One region of the Halomonas sp. PA16-9 genome, then DNA from elsewhere that is predicted to be linked to it. Evidence: predicted binding sites of a transcription regulator. Region 1 holds the regulator's gene; the other holds the start of a gene.

Region 1 (7,477 bases):
GTCACCACAACGCTTTGAGCTGTGTAAAAATGGCACATGGGTAAAGCTTTACCAACCTTGCATGCCAATATTGCACATTGTTACAAATATTATGCGATGGAATGACTTGCTAAATTAAACAAGACGCGAGGGGGGGAAGGGCGCAGCGAAACAACGCACCCTTGCCGGGAAGGGACTCAATTTGTAGTTGCGCATCGTGGCGCAACAGCACGTGCTTAACGATCGCCAAGCCTAAACCTGTGCCGCCAGTCGCAGTGCTGCGCCCCTTATCAACCCGGTAAAAGCGTTCTGTTAGTCGGGGAATATGAACGGGATCAATCCCTTCACCGTTATCTTCCACATCGATATAGCCGCCACCAGTAGCGCTAGCTTTCCAGCGCAGGGTGATTTGGCTGCCAGCAGGCGTGTAGCGAACCGCATTAAAGGCAAGGTTAGAGACGGCGCTGCGAATCTCCTGTTCACTGCCTAACAGTCGGGCATCGCTCTCAAGGGCGACGGTAATGGTATGACGTTGATGCGATAGGGCCAGCGCATCATCACAAACGCTTTGCAGTAAAGGCTCGAGTGGCAGTGGATGATGATCTTGGCCGCCCTGGTCAATTTCCAAACGCGAGAGCAGCAATAAATCGTTGACCAGATTCTGCATCCGCTGGGTCTGTTCCTGCATTTGCTGAATACTACGTCCCAAGCGCGGCGGAAGCTGGTCGGAGATATCACTGTAGGTTTCCAAATAGCCGGAGAGAACGGTCAGCGGCGTACGTAACTCATGGGAAACGTTGGCGACAAAGTCGCGCCGCATCTGCTCAAGACGATGCAAGCGGGTGATATCGCGAGCCATCACTAAGCGTTCGTCGTCACCGTAGAGGGTAATTTGATACTGCAGGATTCGCCGTTCATCAATCGGTGAGGTGAGCGTTAACGGCTCACTGTAGTTACGCGCATTAAAATAGCTGATAAAGCCCGGGTCGCGCAGTAGGTTGGTAATGTGTTGACCACGATCATGGGCGGTTTGTAGCCCCAGCATGGCGGTGGCGGCGCTGTTCCACCACTCCAAATCACCGTGGCGATCAAGCATGACCACGCTATCACGCATTGCTTCAGACGACTCTTGAATACGTGCCAAAGTAGCCCGCAGACGGCTTTGGGTGATGCGCTGACTTTTTTGATAGCGGTATAAACGATCGAATAGCTCGCCCCACATCCCGCGAGCGGCAGGCGGTTCATCGTTAGGGTGGAGGGTGAGCCACAAATAGAGTTCGCGTAACTGTCGTAAGTGGTAAAACAGGCATCCCGCAAGCCCTGCTGCGAGCCCCAGCCCAGCCGAGCCCAACAGCCAGCCCAAGCAAGTGCCCAGCGTGGCCAGCCACGCTATTCGCCACAGCTCACGACTCCATAAACGCACATTTACACCCGTGCAGAGAAACGGTAACCGGTACCCCGAACCGTTTGGATCAGGTTTTGATGCACGTCACCCAGCGCTTTACGCAAGCGGCGGATATGCACATCGACCGTGCGCTCTTCAACGTAAACATTGCCGCCCCACACTTGGTCAAGCAGCTGGCTACGTGTGTAAGCGCGCTCTTGGTGAGTCATAAAAAACTGCAGCAAACGGTACTCGGTGGGGCCCATTTCCAGCGCTTTGCCGTGGGCACTTACCCGGTGGCTCACCGGATCAAGCAGCAGGCCGTTAATCTCAATCGGGTCTTCAACGCCACGTGGCGTCGCACGGCGCAGCACCGCTTTTAGCCGTGCCACCAATTCCCGGGGTGAAAAAGGCTTGGTGATATAATCATCGGCACCGGCTTCAAGCCCTTGAATTTTATTATCCTCTTCGCCTTTCGCGGTGAGCATAATAATCGGGATTTCAGCGGTGGTTTCTTCACGTTTTAGGCGTCTCGCCAGCTCAATACCGCTAGTGCCGGGCATCATCCAGTCCAGCAGCAGTAAATCGGGTTGGTGGTCGACCACCATGGCATGGGCATCCTGGGCGTTATCCGCTTCGAGCACGCGATAGTCAGCCATTTCCAGCGCTACCGCGATCATCTCGCGAATTGACGCCTCATCATCGACAATCAGAACGGTCTTGGCGGTCATACCAGAGCCTCACGGTGTTCAAAGAAACTAGTTCAAAGAAAAACAGTTCAAAGATAAACAGATCAATGACATGTCAGTGACGATAACACCATGACTTGATGACAATTACATGACAATCGCCTCGATCAGCCAGCCGCAGGCCACCAACTTAGCGCGATACCGGCAAAAATCAGCAGTCCCGACCAGTGATTATTGAGAAACGCCTGGAAGCAGGCATCCCGCTCCTGGTCGCGAATTAAGCGCTGCTGATGCAGAAAAGTCGCTGCCATTGCCGCTAGCCCTAACCAGAAGAAACCACCTAAACCAACCCGCCAGCCTACCCAAGCCAGCAACCCCAGGGTGGCTAGCTGGAGTAAGCCGATAATCAAACGATCCGCATTTCCAAACAGCACGGCCGTCGATTTAATGCCAATTTTTAAATCGTCGTCGCGATCGACCATGGCGTACTGGGTATCGTAGGCCACTGTCCAGCACACATTAGCGCAGAATAGCAGCCATGCTTCCAGCGGCACGTGGCCGAGCACGGCGCCAAAAGCCATCGGAATTGCCCAGGAAAAAGCCGCGCCCAGCACCACCTGAGGAAAGTGGGTATAGCGCTTCATAAACGGATAAATAATCGCCAGCAGCACCCCGCCCAGCGAGAGCAGCACCGTAAACCAGTTGGTCAGTAATACCAGAATAAACGCAGCGGCCACAAGGGCGATAAACAGCAGTTGAGCTTCGGTTTCGCTGATACGGCCCGTCGCTAGCGGACGTTGTTTTGTGCGTTTCACATGCCCATCGAAGTGGCGATCCGCATAGTCATTGACCACGCAGCCCGCAGCGCGCATCACATAAACGCCGGCCACAAAAATCAGCAGCACATTTCGCCCTGGTACACCTTCCGCAGCCACCCATAATGCCCACAGCGTCGGCCACATCAAAAGCCATGTGCCTATCGGCCGATTCAAGCGCATCAGCTGTAAAAAATCTGCCACGCGAGCCCATCCCTTCGGCCGCAACAGTGAACGATCCATGCTTACCTCACGAAGAATAAGATGCAGGCGCTAGCCTAGCGCGAAGGCAGGCCAAGATCATCCGCCATCGCCGTCAAAAAATACTCTTGCACTAATAATGACAGACTGCCGTGCTTACAGCCGTGATAAAAAACAGAGCGCCTTCCCCAGGCACAGCCTTCCTGTATGCCGTTGACGCTAGCAAACTGGGGGGGATGCGTCGTTACTTCCAATGGCCCACGCACTAAACCCGGCTGGCGAAATAGCCAACTACCTAGCGAGCGCTCGCCCAAGCACTCTAGCCGTTGGCCCTTTACCTGTGAGAGCGGGGCGACCGAGCGCGCCACCACCCATGGCGTTCCATCTAAGCACAGCGCCACTTCCCGCAGCCAGGCGTAACGCTTGGCACCAATGCCCAGCGCCTGAGCCTCATCCTGGCGCGGCCAACCAACCCCCTGGCGCAGCAGTCGTACTCGAAACGGCTTCTCGCCACCTGCGACCATTAAGCGGGCGGTTAACGAGTCGGTGGAGGCAACCCACTGCCACCAGGAAGCACTCATCGCCGGGCGCGCCGCATCAATCGGGCGCCAGCGGGAAAATAGAGGAGTTTGCCGAAAAGCAGCAGCCGTCACCGAGTTCTCCAGGGCAATTAACGGGTTGGCTAGTGTAACATGGGCACTGAAAGGCTTTTGTTTCAGCAACTTTTTTAACGACTCGGTTTAGCGCTTCTTTTTTCGCAATCTTATTTAGCAACTTTTTTGGTGTCTGCATGCCCGCCACCCAAACACAAAAACGTCTTCTCACGCTGCGCTGGTGATTATTGGCACTGGAATGGCAGGGGTTGGCCTTGCCCGGCGTTGCGCCGATTGGGCGACCAACGCTCAATCACGCTGGTGAGCGCTGACAGCGGCGATGATTACAGCAAGCCGTTGCTCTCCACCGGCTTCGCCAAGGGCCTCGCGCCCGAACAATTAGCCCAGCGCAGCGCTACTGACCTGGGCGAAGAGCTAAATGCCCAAATGGTTATCCACACCCAGGTAACCGCACTGGATGTGGATAACCAAACAATTCTGCTTGAAGACGGCATGGTGCTCGGCTACGACACACTGGTACTGGCCACTGGCGCTGCACCACGGGCGCCCTTCAGCATTGAGCCCAGCGTAGCCCCACGCTGCTTTACCATTAACGACCTGGATGACTACCGCCGCTTTCACACGGCGCTAGGCCATGGCCCTGCACGGATGGCGATTGTTGGCGCGGGGCTGGTCGGCTGTGAATTTGCCAACGACCTCCACGCTGGCGGCCATCGTGTCAGCCTCATTGCCCCAGAAGGAACCCTACTTCCTCGCTTGCTGCCACCGCCCTTAGGGAACGCCCTAGGCGATGCCTTTAGCGAAGCAGGTATCCATCTTCACCTTGCACGTTCGATTGATTCGATAGCGGCCGAAAGCGGCGAAGATATCGTATTACGTCTGGATAACGGCGACGCTGTCAGCGCTGATCTCGTGTTGATGGCAACCGGCCTTGCACCTCGCACAGCACTTGCCGAATCGGCTGGTTTAAACGTATCACCTGGCGGTATAGTCGTTGACCGCCAGTTGCGTACATCGCACCCCAATATCTACGCCCTAGGCGATGCAGCCTGCGTAGACGGTGTTAATGCCATGTACGTGCAGCCACTACAAGCCAGCGTTAAGGCGCTGGCGGCAACCCTTTCAGGCGCGCCCACGCCGGTTAGCTTCGGTGCTTGGCCGGTAGTGGTTAAAACGCCGCTGCTACCAGTGGTGGCCTACCCGCCAACGAACACGCCTGAGCACTGGCGAATTGAAGGCGAAGGCGGGGATATCAGTGCCTTGGCTGAAAATAAAGACGGTCGTTTGATTGGTTTTGCGTTGACAGGCGGCTGCGTGAGAAGGAAAGTGGAGCTTTCCAGAGCAGCACCTGCACTGCTAGGCTGATTTTCGTCGCGTTCACGACTAGGCTAGAGAAGTTAACCTAATCGGCTACGCACCCAACAACATGCATTTGTTTGATGTTTGATTTCTTTTAAAAAGGGGAGATTCCTTATGCGCAAACCTGAACTCGCTGCAGCCATCGCTGAAAGTGCCGACCTATCCAAAGATAAAGCTGGCCAAGTGCTGAACGTTATTCTGGATGAGATCACCAACAGCGTTGCTAAGGGCGAAGATGTCGCTTTGATTGGTTTTGGTACCTTCACGGTACGTGAGCGCGCAGCACGTACCGGCAAAAATCCGCAAACCGGTGCCCCGCTGCAGATTCCGGCCAGCAAAAACGTTGCCTTTAAGCCAGGCAAAGGACTTAAGGACGCCGTTTCTTAATGAAGCTCAAGCTGACGCTGTGGCTACTGGGCGTACTGCTCAAACGTGCCCTGCGCCGCAAGCCGCGCTTTCGTGAACAGTTAGAACGCATGCGCGGCCTGGACTGGGGGATTGCCACGGAAGATCTAAGTATTGCCCGCCACTACCGGATGACACCGAAAAGTATCAGTACCGGCAAAGGGCTGCCTGTGGACTTAGATCTTGAGCTACGCTTCCGTGATCAGAATACCGCCTTGAAAGTGCTCAAAAAGCCAACACAGCAGGCCTTTCTCGACGGCATGATAAACGGCGACGTGCGCTTAGTGGGTGATTCCGCCGATATGAATAAGCTGCAAAAACTACTCAAGTATTTGTAGCGGTTTACGATTGGCATAGGGTAACGGCTTAGATTAAATAAATTTAGGCTGAACAAGGTAGAGGTATAAAAGCTATCGATGGACATACCTCATCAACGCCTCGTTTACTTTCGCGTTACCCTTGAGTCTGGCTCCGTGCGCCGCGCAGCGGCGCGCTTGGATATTGCTCCCTCGGCGGTAAGCCGGCAAATTGCTTTGCTGGAAGAAGCCTTGGGAGCGACGCTTATGGAGCGTCAGCGCGACGGCATTTCGCCTACTCCGGTAGGCGAAATGCTGCTTGAGTACTGCGAGCGCCGCGGCGCCCTTGATGAAGGGTTTATTGCGTCACTTGAATCCTACCAACGCATGGAAACCGGCAAGATATCGCTTACCGTCGGAGAAGGGTTTGTCAGTGACCTAGTAGCCTCCCCACTGCATGAATTTACCCAACGCTATGCGGGCATTCAGCTCGATATCCATACCGCAGGCACCTCGGGCATTATTGACGCTGTTGTCGGCGATCACAGTCATATCGGCTTGATGTTCCATGAGCGTACCCATCCCCAGCTGCGTTTCTGGTCATCTACTCCTCAGCCACTCATGGCCATTCTGCCGCCCGACCACCCGTTAACCAGCCAAACGGCGCCGCTCACGCTTACCCAGCTTAGCGACCAGCCCATGGCCATGTGGGACACTACCCATGGGGTGCGTCAAATGGTTGACCAAGCCTTTCAGCAGTCGCGTATAGCCCCGCGCATGGCGATGAATACCAACTCAATGGTGATTCTGGCCCAATATGTGCGCAGCGGTATGGGGATTACACTGCTACCCGCCTTTGCCGTCGCCCACGATTTAGAGCTCGGCACGTTAGTGGCGCGCCCGGTAGATAATCCGCTTTTTCAGCGCTCCCAGGCCCACATGGTCACGCGGGTAGGCCGCCAACAGCCCAAGGCCAGCATTCTGCTGCTACGCCACCTGCAGCGCTGGATGCAGGCGTTTCGCGCCCCAGGCTCGGTAAGCGATCAACCAACACCACTGCCGTAACCGAACGCCACACTGGCTTCAGGGGCTGTTTCCACCCAGACGCTTTGCGGCACCGTATATTCGCGCAGGCCATCCAAGCCGCTGGAGCGACCGAAGCCGCTATCGCCAAAGCCACCAAACGGTGACATCACGCTGATCGCCTTATAGCTATTGATCCATACCGTACCAGCACGCAGTTGCCCAGCTACGCGATGCGCTCGCGCTACGTCCTGGCTCCAAACGGCGCCAGCCAAGCCAAAGCGGGTCTCGTTGGCGAGCTGAATGGCCTGATTTTCATTGTCAAAGGCCATGGCCACCAGCACCGGACCGAACACTTCTTGTTGAGCAATCTCCATATCCGGCGTGACATCGACCAGCACGGTAGGGGCGATAAAGTAGCCCTGAGCCTCGGTAGGTAATCCCTCTGGCCGTTTACCGCCCGTTAACAACGTTGCGCCAGCGGCTACCGCCGCGTCGATCATGCGTGTGACCTGCTCAAATTGGCGGTGATTCTGCAAAGGCCCCATGCGGGTCGCTTCATCGTTAGGCAGGCCCACCGAAATCTGTTCCGCCGCCCGCGCCAAACGGCTGGTGACTTGCTCAAACACCGGGCGCTCGATCAACAGCCGCGAGCCCGCCACACAGCTCTGGCCGGCGGCGGCAAAAATGGCCGCCTGGGCACCCGCGACAG
Region 2 (7,477 bases), on a different replicon from region 1:
CGATGGAGAATTGGGTGATGACCCCTTTGCCAGCGAACCTTCGACTTTGATGACAGCGATTTTGATGACAGCGGTCAGGATGATAGTGACTTTGGTGACAACGAAGTCACCGATTGAGGCTTATGATGGATCATTCTAAGCAGTTGATCGCGGTGATCGACGAACCTGGTCGTGAACGTGATGCGCTGGCTGAAGCGATTACCTGCGATGGCATGTGGGTGTTTGCCGCTGAGGATATCGCGCATTTGCCCGCTGACACGGCGCTCATTGTTGCCCATGCTCGGGCAGTTCCGCGGCAGCAATGGACACACCTAACGCGACGCCTACCGACACTGGTAGTCAGTGACTCGCGTCAGGACGCCGACTTGATCAAAGCGATTGATGTGGGGTTGGTGGACTATATTGTCCATCCGCTGCGACACGCCGAGCTGTTGCGACGAATGATCCGTAAGGCCATTAAGCTCAACGATTTGGCGCTGGAGCGCGAGCGTGACCATGCGCGTCTGGCGGAGTTAAACGAGAGCCTAGAGACCCACCTCGCGCTGCTGCGGATGGATCAGCAGAGCGGAGGGCATATCCAGCGGCGTTTGTTGCCGCTGCGGCCCAAGGTGATTAACGGGGTGTATTACGACTACGTATTTGCCCCTTCGCTCTATTTGTCTGGTGATTTTCTCGATTACCAACGCTATAACGAGCGCTACAGTGCCTTCTATTTCGCCGATGTATCGGGGCATGGCGCCTCGTCGGCGTTTGTTACCGTGCTGCTCAAATATTTATGCAACCGCTGGCTGAGTGAGTGGGATGGCCAGCATCCGGAAAATCTGCCGCCTGATTGGTTAAAGGCGATGAACCGCGAGCTGCAGGGCACCGATATTGGTAAACATGCCACCTTATTTGTCGGTGTTATTGACCACGAGGCGCATACTCTTCACTATTCGCTCGGCGCACAGCTTCCCATGCCCCTGTTGGCAGCAGAGGGAGAGCTACGCCGTTTAGAAGGCGAGGGAATGCCGGTAGGCCTTTTCCCCGATGTGGAGTATCCTTCGCTGAGTTGTGCATTGCCGAATAAATTTCGTCTATGGCTCTGCTCAGATGGAGTATTGGAATGCTTGCCGGGTAAAACGCTCGACACGCGGCTCAAGGAGCTTGAGCAATTAGTAAGCGAGAGTGTAACGCTTGAGCAGTTGCGCGACCGGCTAGCAGAAACGAATGCACTCCTTGCCGAAGGGGATGCAGAGTTTGATGCCAACCAAGAGCGCGATGCTTTACCCGATGATCTAACAATCATGATGGTGAGCGGATTTGGTCATGCTGATTGAAGAGGGCCGCATTAAAGCGGCGTTCGATTCTGGTGTTTTTATTCTAAAACTGTGTGGTGATGTGCGTTTGACGCTCTGCGCCACGCTGGATACTCAAGCCCAGCGTCTTGCCGAGACGCCGGGGTTGCGTGCCGTATTGATTGACCTGCGTGAAGCCACCAATGTCGATTCGACGGCGCTTGGTTTTTTGGCCAAGGTCGCGATGGCGGTGAAAGGGCGCCTGGAGCAGCCGCCGACGATTATTGTCGATAATCCTGATGTACGGCAGATGTTGGACGTGATGGGCTTTGCGCGTTTCTTCACGCTGATGGAAGCGCCGCTACAACAGACGAGTACGCTCAACAATGAGCTTGAAGAGCTGCCCCAAGAGCCGGCAGACGAAGAGGGACTGCGCGATCGTATCCTGGAAGCCCACCGTATTTTAATGCATATGAACGAGCATAACCGTGAGCAGTTTCAGCCACTGGTTGACATGCTTGAGTCGCAAGACGCCACTACGCATCACTAAGCTCCCCTCTCCTTGATAAGCCCCTGGCCTCTCCCAAGGGCTATCTACCGATAGTCTCCAATCCCGACAAAGGCCTTAAAATCAGCTATGATTAGCGGCCTATCTATTCCAGTGCGTACATTATCGCCTTAAGGAGACCCATGGATCTTAATCCTCGCCGGGTAGCACTGTTGGTTGCCGCCAATACGGCGCTGGCACCCTTTGCTATCGACGCTTATTTGCCTGCCATGGGTATCATTGCTGAAAGCATTGGCGCCAGTATTCACCGTACTGAACTCTCCATCAGCGTATTCTTGTTCGGCTTTGCATTGGGCCAGCTATGCTTTGGGCCGCTTTCGGATCGGATGGGTAGAAAGCCTGTGCTGTTGGGCGGATTGGTGGTGTTTATGCTGGCAAGTCTTGCTATTACGATGGCGCGAACAGTTTGCCACGCTGCTGGCTTGGCGGTTTATTCAAGCGCTGGGAGGCGGGGCCTGCGTGGTCAACTCGGCGGCGATTGTGCGCGACTGCTTTAGCGGGCGTGAGGCCGCCAAAGTGATGTCCACCATGGCAATGATTATGATGCTGGCGCCGCTGGTGGCGCCTGCAGTGGGCAGTTTGCTACTGCACGTGGCCGGCTGGTGGCTGATTTTTGTATTCTTAGCCGTTTACGCAGGCTTTTTGCTCTGGCTGCTAGGAACGCGGTTACCTGAAACCCGCGATATGTCGCTGCCGGCAGCTTCACCACGGCAGGTAATACGCAACTACGCCAGCGTGCTTAAGCATCGTGAAGGCATGGGCTATATCTGTGCGGTAGCGGCTTCCTTTGCGGGCCTGTTTGCCTTTGTGACCGCTTCGCCGTTTCTTTATCTCGACTATTTTGGCCTCTCGCCCGGCACTTATCCGCTAGTGTTTGGGGTCAACGTGGTCGTTATTGCGCTCTCTAATCGGGTCAATATTCATCTGCTCCGCAAGCGCACTCCTCAGCAGAATTTGCGTTTAGGGTTGCTTATACAACTGGTGGCCGCGCTTGGGTTGGTAGCGGTGACCGCCCTGGACATCGCGTCGCTAGTGATCGTGGTGCCGTTGATTATGCTGTTTACCGGTATGATCGGGCTGATTACACCCAACGCGATCTCGTCGTTACTGGATCATTTTGGCCATATCAGCGCCACGGCAACGGCGCTACTGGGCGGGATCCAGTTTACCTGCGGCGCCCTCGCGGGAGTGATGGTAGGGCTGTTCGAGGTAGAGCATCTTTGGCCCATGGTACTCACCATGCTGGGCGCTGCGTTGCTAGGCAATATCGGTGTGCGCAAACTGACTAAAGCACCTGCTGCGGATGAATAGTTTTCAAATGGATAGGGCGTATGGATAGAGCATATGGATAGTTTGAATGGGTAAGTTGAATGGATAGCATGCTGGCTTGGGTCAATATGCCGATGAGCACTTGGTTAGCTTGCTCCGCCGTACTGTTAATGGGTGCTTTTGTGCAGCGCGCTACCGGCTTTGGTTTGGCCATTATTGGCGCACCGCTACTGTTGATGCTAGAGCCTCGTCTGGTGCCGGTCACTCTGGTACTGTTCGGATTTACCGTCTCCCTGATGATGGTGCGTCATTACTGGCACGAGGTGCGCCTGGATTCCATTGGCATGGCGCTAGTGGGGCGCCTTCCCGGCAATGCGCTGGGTATTTGGCTGCTACTCGCCGCCCCCATGTTTGTGTTAGAAAAGCTGATTGCGGTCATCGTCCTGTTTGCGGTACTCGTCACCTTGTGCCGCTTTCAGTTGCCGGTAAACCGAATAACGCTGTTTGGCGCTGGGGTGCTCTCTGGCATTTTTGGCACCGTTGCGGCTATTGGTGGCCCACCATCGTGCTGCTGATGCACGGCTTACCCACTGATCGTGTGCGCGGCAATCTAGCCGCCTTTTTCATTTTGACCTCTCTATTGACCTTAATTACCCTTGCCTTGGCTGACCAGATTCAGCTTTGGCATTTCCAGGTCGCGCTTACCTTCCTACCTGCAGTATTAATAGGTAACGCCTTGGCAGATACCGTAGCCCACCGTTTAGACCGACGCATGCTGCAAGGTGCCTCGCTGGCGTTATGCACCCTCGCGGCGCTAGGACTTTTGTGGTGATGTAAGGTCGGGTTGCCTCTATGTAACGAAAAATTTTCTACGTTTTGCTCGCTGTCATGAAGTTGTCATGGAACCAGTGCAAGGTATGCCTTGCGAAGGCCAGATCCCTACATGAACAGGAGTATTTCGCATGAACCGTATTCTAAAAACCACCGTTATCGCGGCTGCTGTAATGAGCGTTGCCGGTGTTGCTCAAGCCCGTGATCAAATCCGAATCGTTGGTTCCAGTACCGTTTACCCGTTTGCCAGCTACGTAACGGAAGAGTTCGGTGCGACTACTGGTAACCCGACGCCTGTTATTGAATCGACTGGTTCGGGCGGCGGTTTGCGTCTGTTCTGTAATGGTGTTGGTGAAGGCACACCCGACATTACTAACGCTTCTCGTCGCATGAAAGTGTCTGAGTTTGAGCGTTGTGAAGAGAACGGCGTTACCGATATCACCGAGGCTAAAATCGGTTCTGACGGCATCGTATTGGGTCAATCAAGCGAAAACGATGACATTGCTTTAACCCGCGAACAGATCTTCATGGCGGTAGCTGCCATGGTGCCGGTTGATGGCGAGTTAGTTGAAAACCCCTACACCAACTGGAGCGAGATCGATTCTTCGCTGCCAGACCGTGAAATCTCCATTTATGGGCCGCCGACAACTTCGGGTACCCGCGATGCTTTTGAAGAGCTGGTAATGGAATCTGCGTCTGAGGGTATGGATGTTTACGGCGATGAAGGCTACACCGATATTCGTTCTGACGGTGTTTACATCGATGCCGGTGAAAACGACAACCTGATCGTTCAGCGTCTTTCAGAAGACACCGGTGCCTTTGGTATCTTCGGCTACTCTTTCCTTGAAGAGAATACTGACACGATCAGCGCCGCCAGTATTGATGGCGTCGATCCTGAAGCTGAGGCGATCAGCTCCGGTGACTATCCTATCGCGCGTTCACTGTGGTTCTACGTGAAGAACCAGCACGCTGAAGACGTCCCGCCGATGTACGATTACGTCGATATGTTTATGAGCGAAATGATGATTGGCGATGACGGCTACTTGCGTGATATCGGCTTGATCGTTCTGCCAGAAGAAGAGCGCGAAGAGTGGCGCCAGGCTGTTGCAGATCGCACTTCAATGACAGCAGACGTTCTTAAGTAAGTTGGTAGGTCAGATTAAAAGTGGTCGGCAGCGCAAGCTGCCGACCCGTTATTGTTGATAGGTTTCTTAACCGGTGACCACGTGAGAGAGATGCGATGCAGACCAACCAGCTTCTTCTGATTTTTTGCAGTGCATTATTGCTGCTGGGGCTGCTGGCTTTTTTGCTGGCCGTTCAAAAGCCACTCGGTTACGTAGCGCGGGTACGGCGATGTTCGCCCAGCCTGACCAATACGCTTGGTTTACAGTACTCTCCACGCCGGGCCAGCCGTGGTAGTGAGTGCCTTGGGCGCTTTCGTTTTGCTTCTAATGGGCGCCGACATTCCTACGCTTTATCTGCTGGCGGCGAGCTTAGTGATAGCAGCCATCGGGCTACTGGTGAGTCTTAATCAAGTAAAACCCGATTTTCATGCCCGTCAAGCCATTGAGCGGGTCATTCGCATGACCCTGGCTGGGGCAGCGTTAATCTCCATTTTGACGACCTTTGGTATTTTAATTTCGATTATTTCCGAGGCGCTGCGCTTTTTCCAAATGCACAGCTTCTGGGAGTTCATCACCGGCACCACTTGGAATCCAGGCGCGAGCTTTTTAGCATCCGCGGGTCGCGGTGATGGTAGCGGCGCTGAGTTTGGCTCGGTACCGCTGTTTGCTGGCACCTTTATGATTACCGCCATCGCTATGCTGGTGGCGGTGCCTATCGGTTTGCTTTCAGCGATTTATATGTCTGAATTTGCACCGCGCAAAGTGCGTACCGTCGCCAAGCCGGTGTTAGAAGTATTGGCAGGTATTCCTACCGTCGTTTATGGCTTTTTTGCCGCCATCACCGTGGCGCCGATCATTGTCAATATTGCCGGTTTTCTGGGGCTCGATGCGTCTTATAACAATGCACTGGCACCCGGCATTGTGATGGGCATTATGATCATTCCGTTTATCTCATCGCTATCTGATGATGTGATCAATTCGGTGCCCGATAGCATGCGCCAGGGGTCGCTGGCACTCGGTATGACCAAAGGGGAAACGATTCGTGATGTGGTAGTGCCCGCTGCCATGCCGGGGATTATCTCAGCGTCGCTCTTGGGTATGTCTCGTGCCATGGGTGAAACCATGATCGTGGTTATGGCGGCGGGTATGCGGCCTAATTTAACCGCTAATCCGCTGGAAGATATGACCACGGTGACTGTGCGTATCGTGGCGGCGCTCACCGGCGACCAAGAGTTTGAAAGTGCCGAAACATTATCAGCTTTTGCCCTTGGACTCGTGCTCTTCGTGATCACACTCGCACTCAACTTGGTGTCAGTATTGATGATCCGTCGTTTCCGTGAAAAATACCGCGTGAATAACCTGTAACGCCGAGGAACTGTTTCGATGAGCCACTCTTTTGACGAAATCAGCCAGCAGCTTAAGCGGCGTCACCGAAAGTCTACCCGCCTTAAATGGATAACCATGGGATCGTTAGGTCTCGCGGGCCTTTTTCTGGTGCTGTTTTTTGCCGATATGCTGAGTAAAGGTCTACCCGCTTTCCAGCAGGCCTATATACAAACCGAGATTAGCTACACACAAGAAGCCGAAACCGATGGGCGGCGGGCATTTGATGAAGAGCTGTTGCCGTTAATTAGCCGTACGGCGGTGCGTACAATTCCATTAGAGTTGCGCAACAATCCTGACATGATCGGCACCAGTAAAGCGGAGTGGGTATTAGCGAATAGTGATGTCGATCAATACTTGAAGGGACACCGGCATCGCTTGAGTGACGAGGAGCAGGAAGCCCTTGATGCCCGAGTCGAATCTGGACAGGTGGATCTACGCTTTAATACCACTTTCTTTGGTTCGGGTGATTCAAAAATTGCCGAGAACGCGGGCATTTTATCGGCAGTGGTCGGCACCATTATGACCATGATCGTCACCCTGGCGATATCTTTCCCGATCGGCGTGATGACAGCTATTTATCTTGAAGAGTTTGCGCCGGATAACCGCTTAACCCAGATTATTGAAATTAACATCAATAACCTAGCGGCGATCCCGTCGATTCTATTTGGTCTGCTGGGTCTTGCGATCTTTATTAACTTTTTCGGGGTGCCGCGGTCGTCCCCATTAGTGGGCGGTATGACGCTGGCATTGATGACGCTGCCAGTGATCATTATTTCGACACGTACCGCACTGCGTAGCGTGCCTGAATCCATCCGTCACGCAGGCTTTGGGGTGGGCTGTTCACGCTGGCAGGTAGTGCGGGATCACGTTCTACCCTTAGCAATGCCGGGTATTATGACAGGTTCTATTATCGGCCTGGCGCAAGCGATGGGTGAAACGGCGCCGCTGATTATTGTAGGGATGGTGGCCTTTATCCCCGATGTGGGCGTTTCCTTTACCAACGCGGCAACAGTGATGCTGCG

Evidence for each region. Region 1 encodes PhoB, which activates phosphate uptake and scavenging genes when phosphate is short. Its sites were predicted from a motif close to TGTCATANNNNTGTCANA; they were not measured.
Region 2: the regulator PhoB is predicted to act here: its motif matches at 3,999-4,016, upstream of FDY98_RS21610 (PstS family phosphate ABC transporter substrate-binding protein).

The regions. Positions count from the first base shown of each region.
Region 1 covers NZ_CP040451.1:3,397,133-3,404,609, forward strand. The annotation lists gene phoR (phosphate regulon sensor histidine kinase PhoR) at 110-1,402, opposite strand; gene phoB (phosphate regulon transcriptional regulator PhoB) at 1,405-2,094, opposite strand; gene ubiA (4-hydroxybenzoate octaprenyltransferase) at 2,220-3,110, opposite strand; gene FDY98_RS15885 (chorismate--pyruvate lyase family protein) at 3,146-3,721, opposite strand; partial or broken gene FDY98_RS15890 (NAD(P)/FAD-dependent oxidoreductase) at 3,921-5,047, shown strand; gene FDY98_RS15895 (HU family DNA-binding protein) at 5,156-5,428, shown strand; gene FDY98_RS15900 (hypothetical protein) at 5,428-5,784, shown strand; gene FDY98_RS15905 (LysR family transcriptional regulator) at 5,863-6,807, shown strand; gene FDY98_RS15910 (aldehyde dehydrogenase family protein) at 6,786-7,477, opposite strand, start outside.
Region 2 covers NZ_CP040452.1:1,139,393-1,146,869, reverse strand. The annotation lists partial or broken gene FDY98_RS21635 (MlaA family lipoprotein) at 1-117, shown strand, start outside; gene FDY98_RS21630 (PP2C family protein-serine/threonine phosphatase) at 126-1,319, shown strand; gene FDY98_RS21625 (STAS domain-containing protein) at 1,309-1,827, shown strand; partial or broken gene FDY98_RS21620 (Bcr/CflA family multidrug efflux MFS transporter) at 1,968-3,156, shown strand; partial or broken gene FDY98_RS21615 (sulfite exporter TauE/SafE family protein) at 3,216-3,946, shown strand; gene FDY98_RS21610 (PstS family phosphate ABC transporter substrate-binding protein) at 4,077-5,090, shown strand; partial or broken gene pstC (phosphate ABC transporter permease subunit PstC) at 5,186-6,434, shown strand; partial or broken gene pstA (phosphate ABC transporter permease PstA) at 6,453-7,477, shown strand, end outside.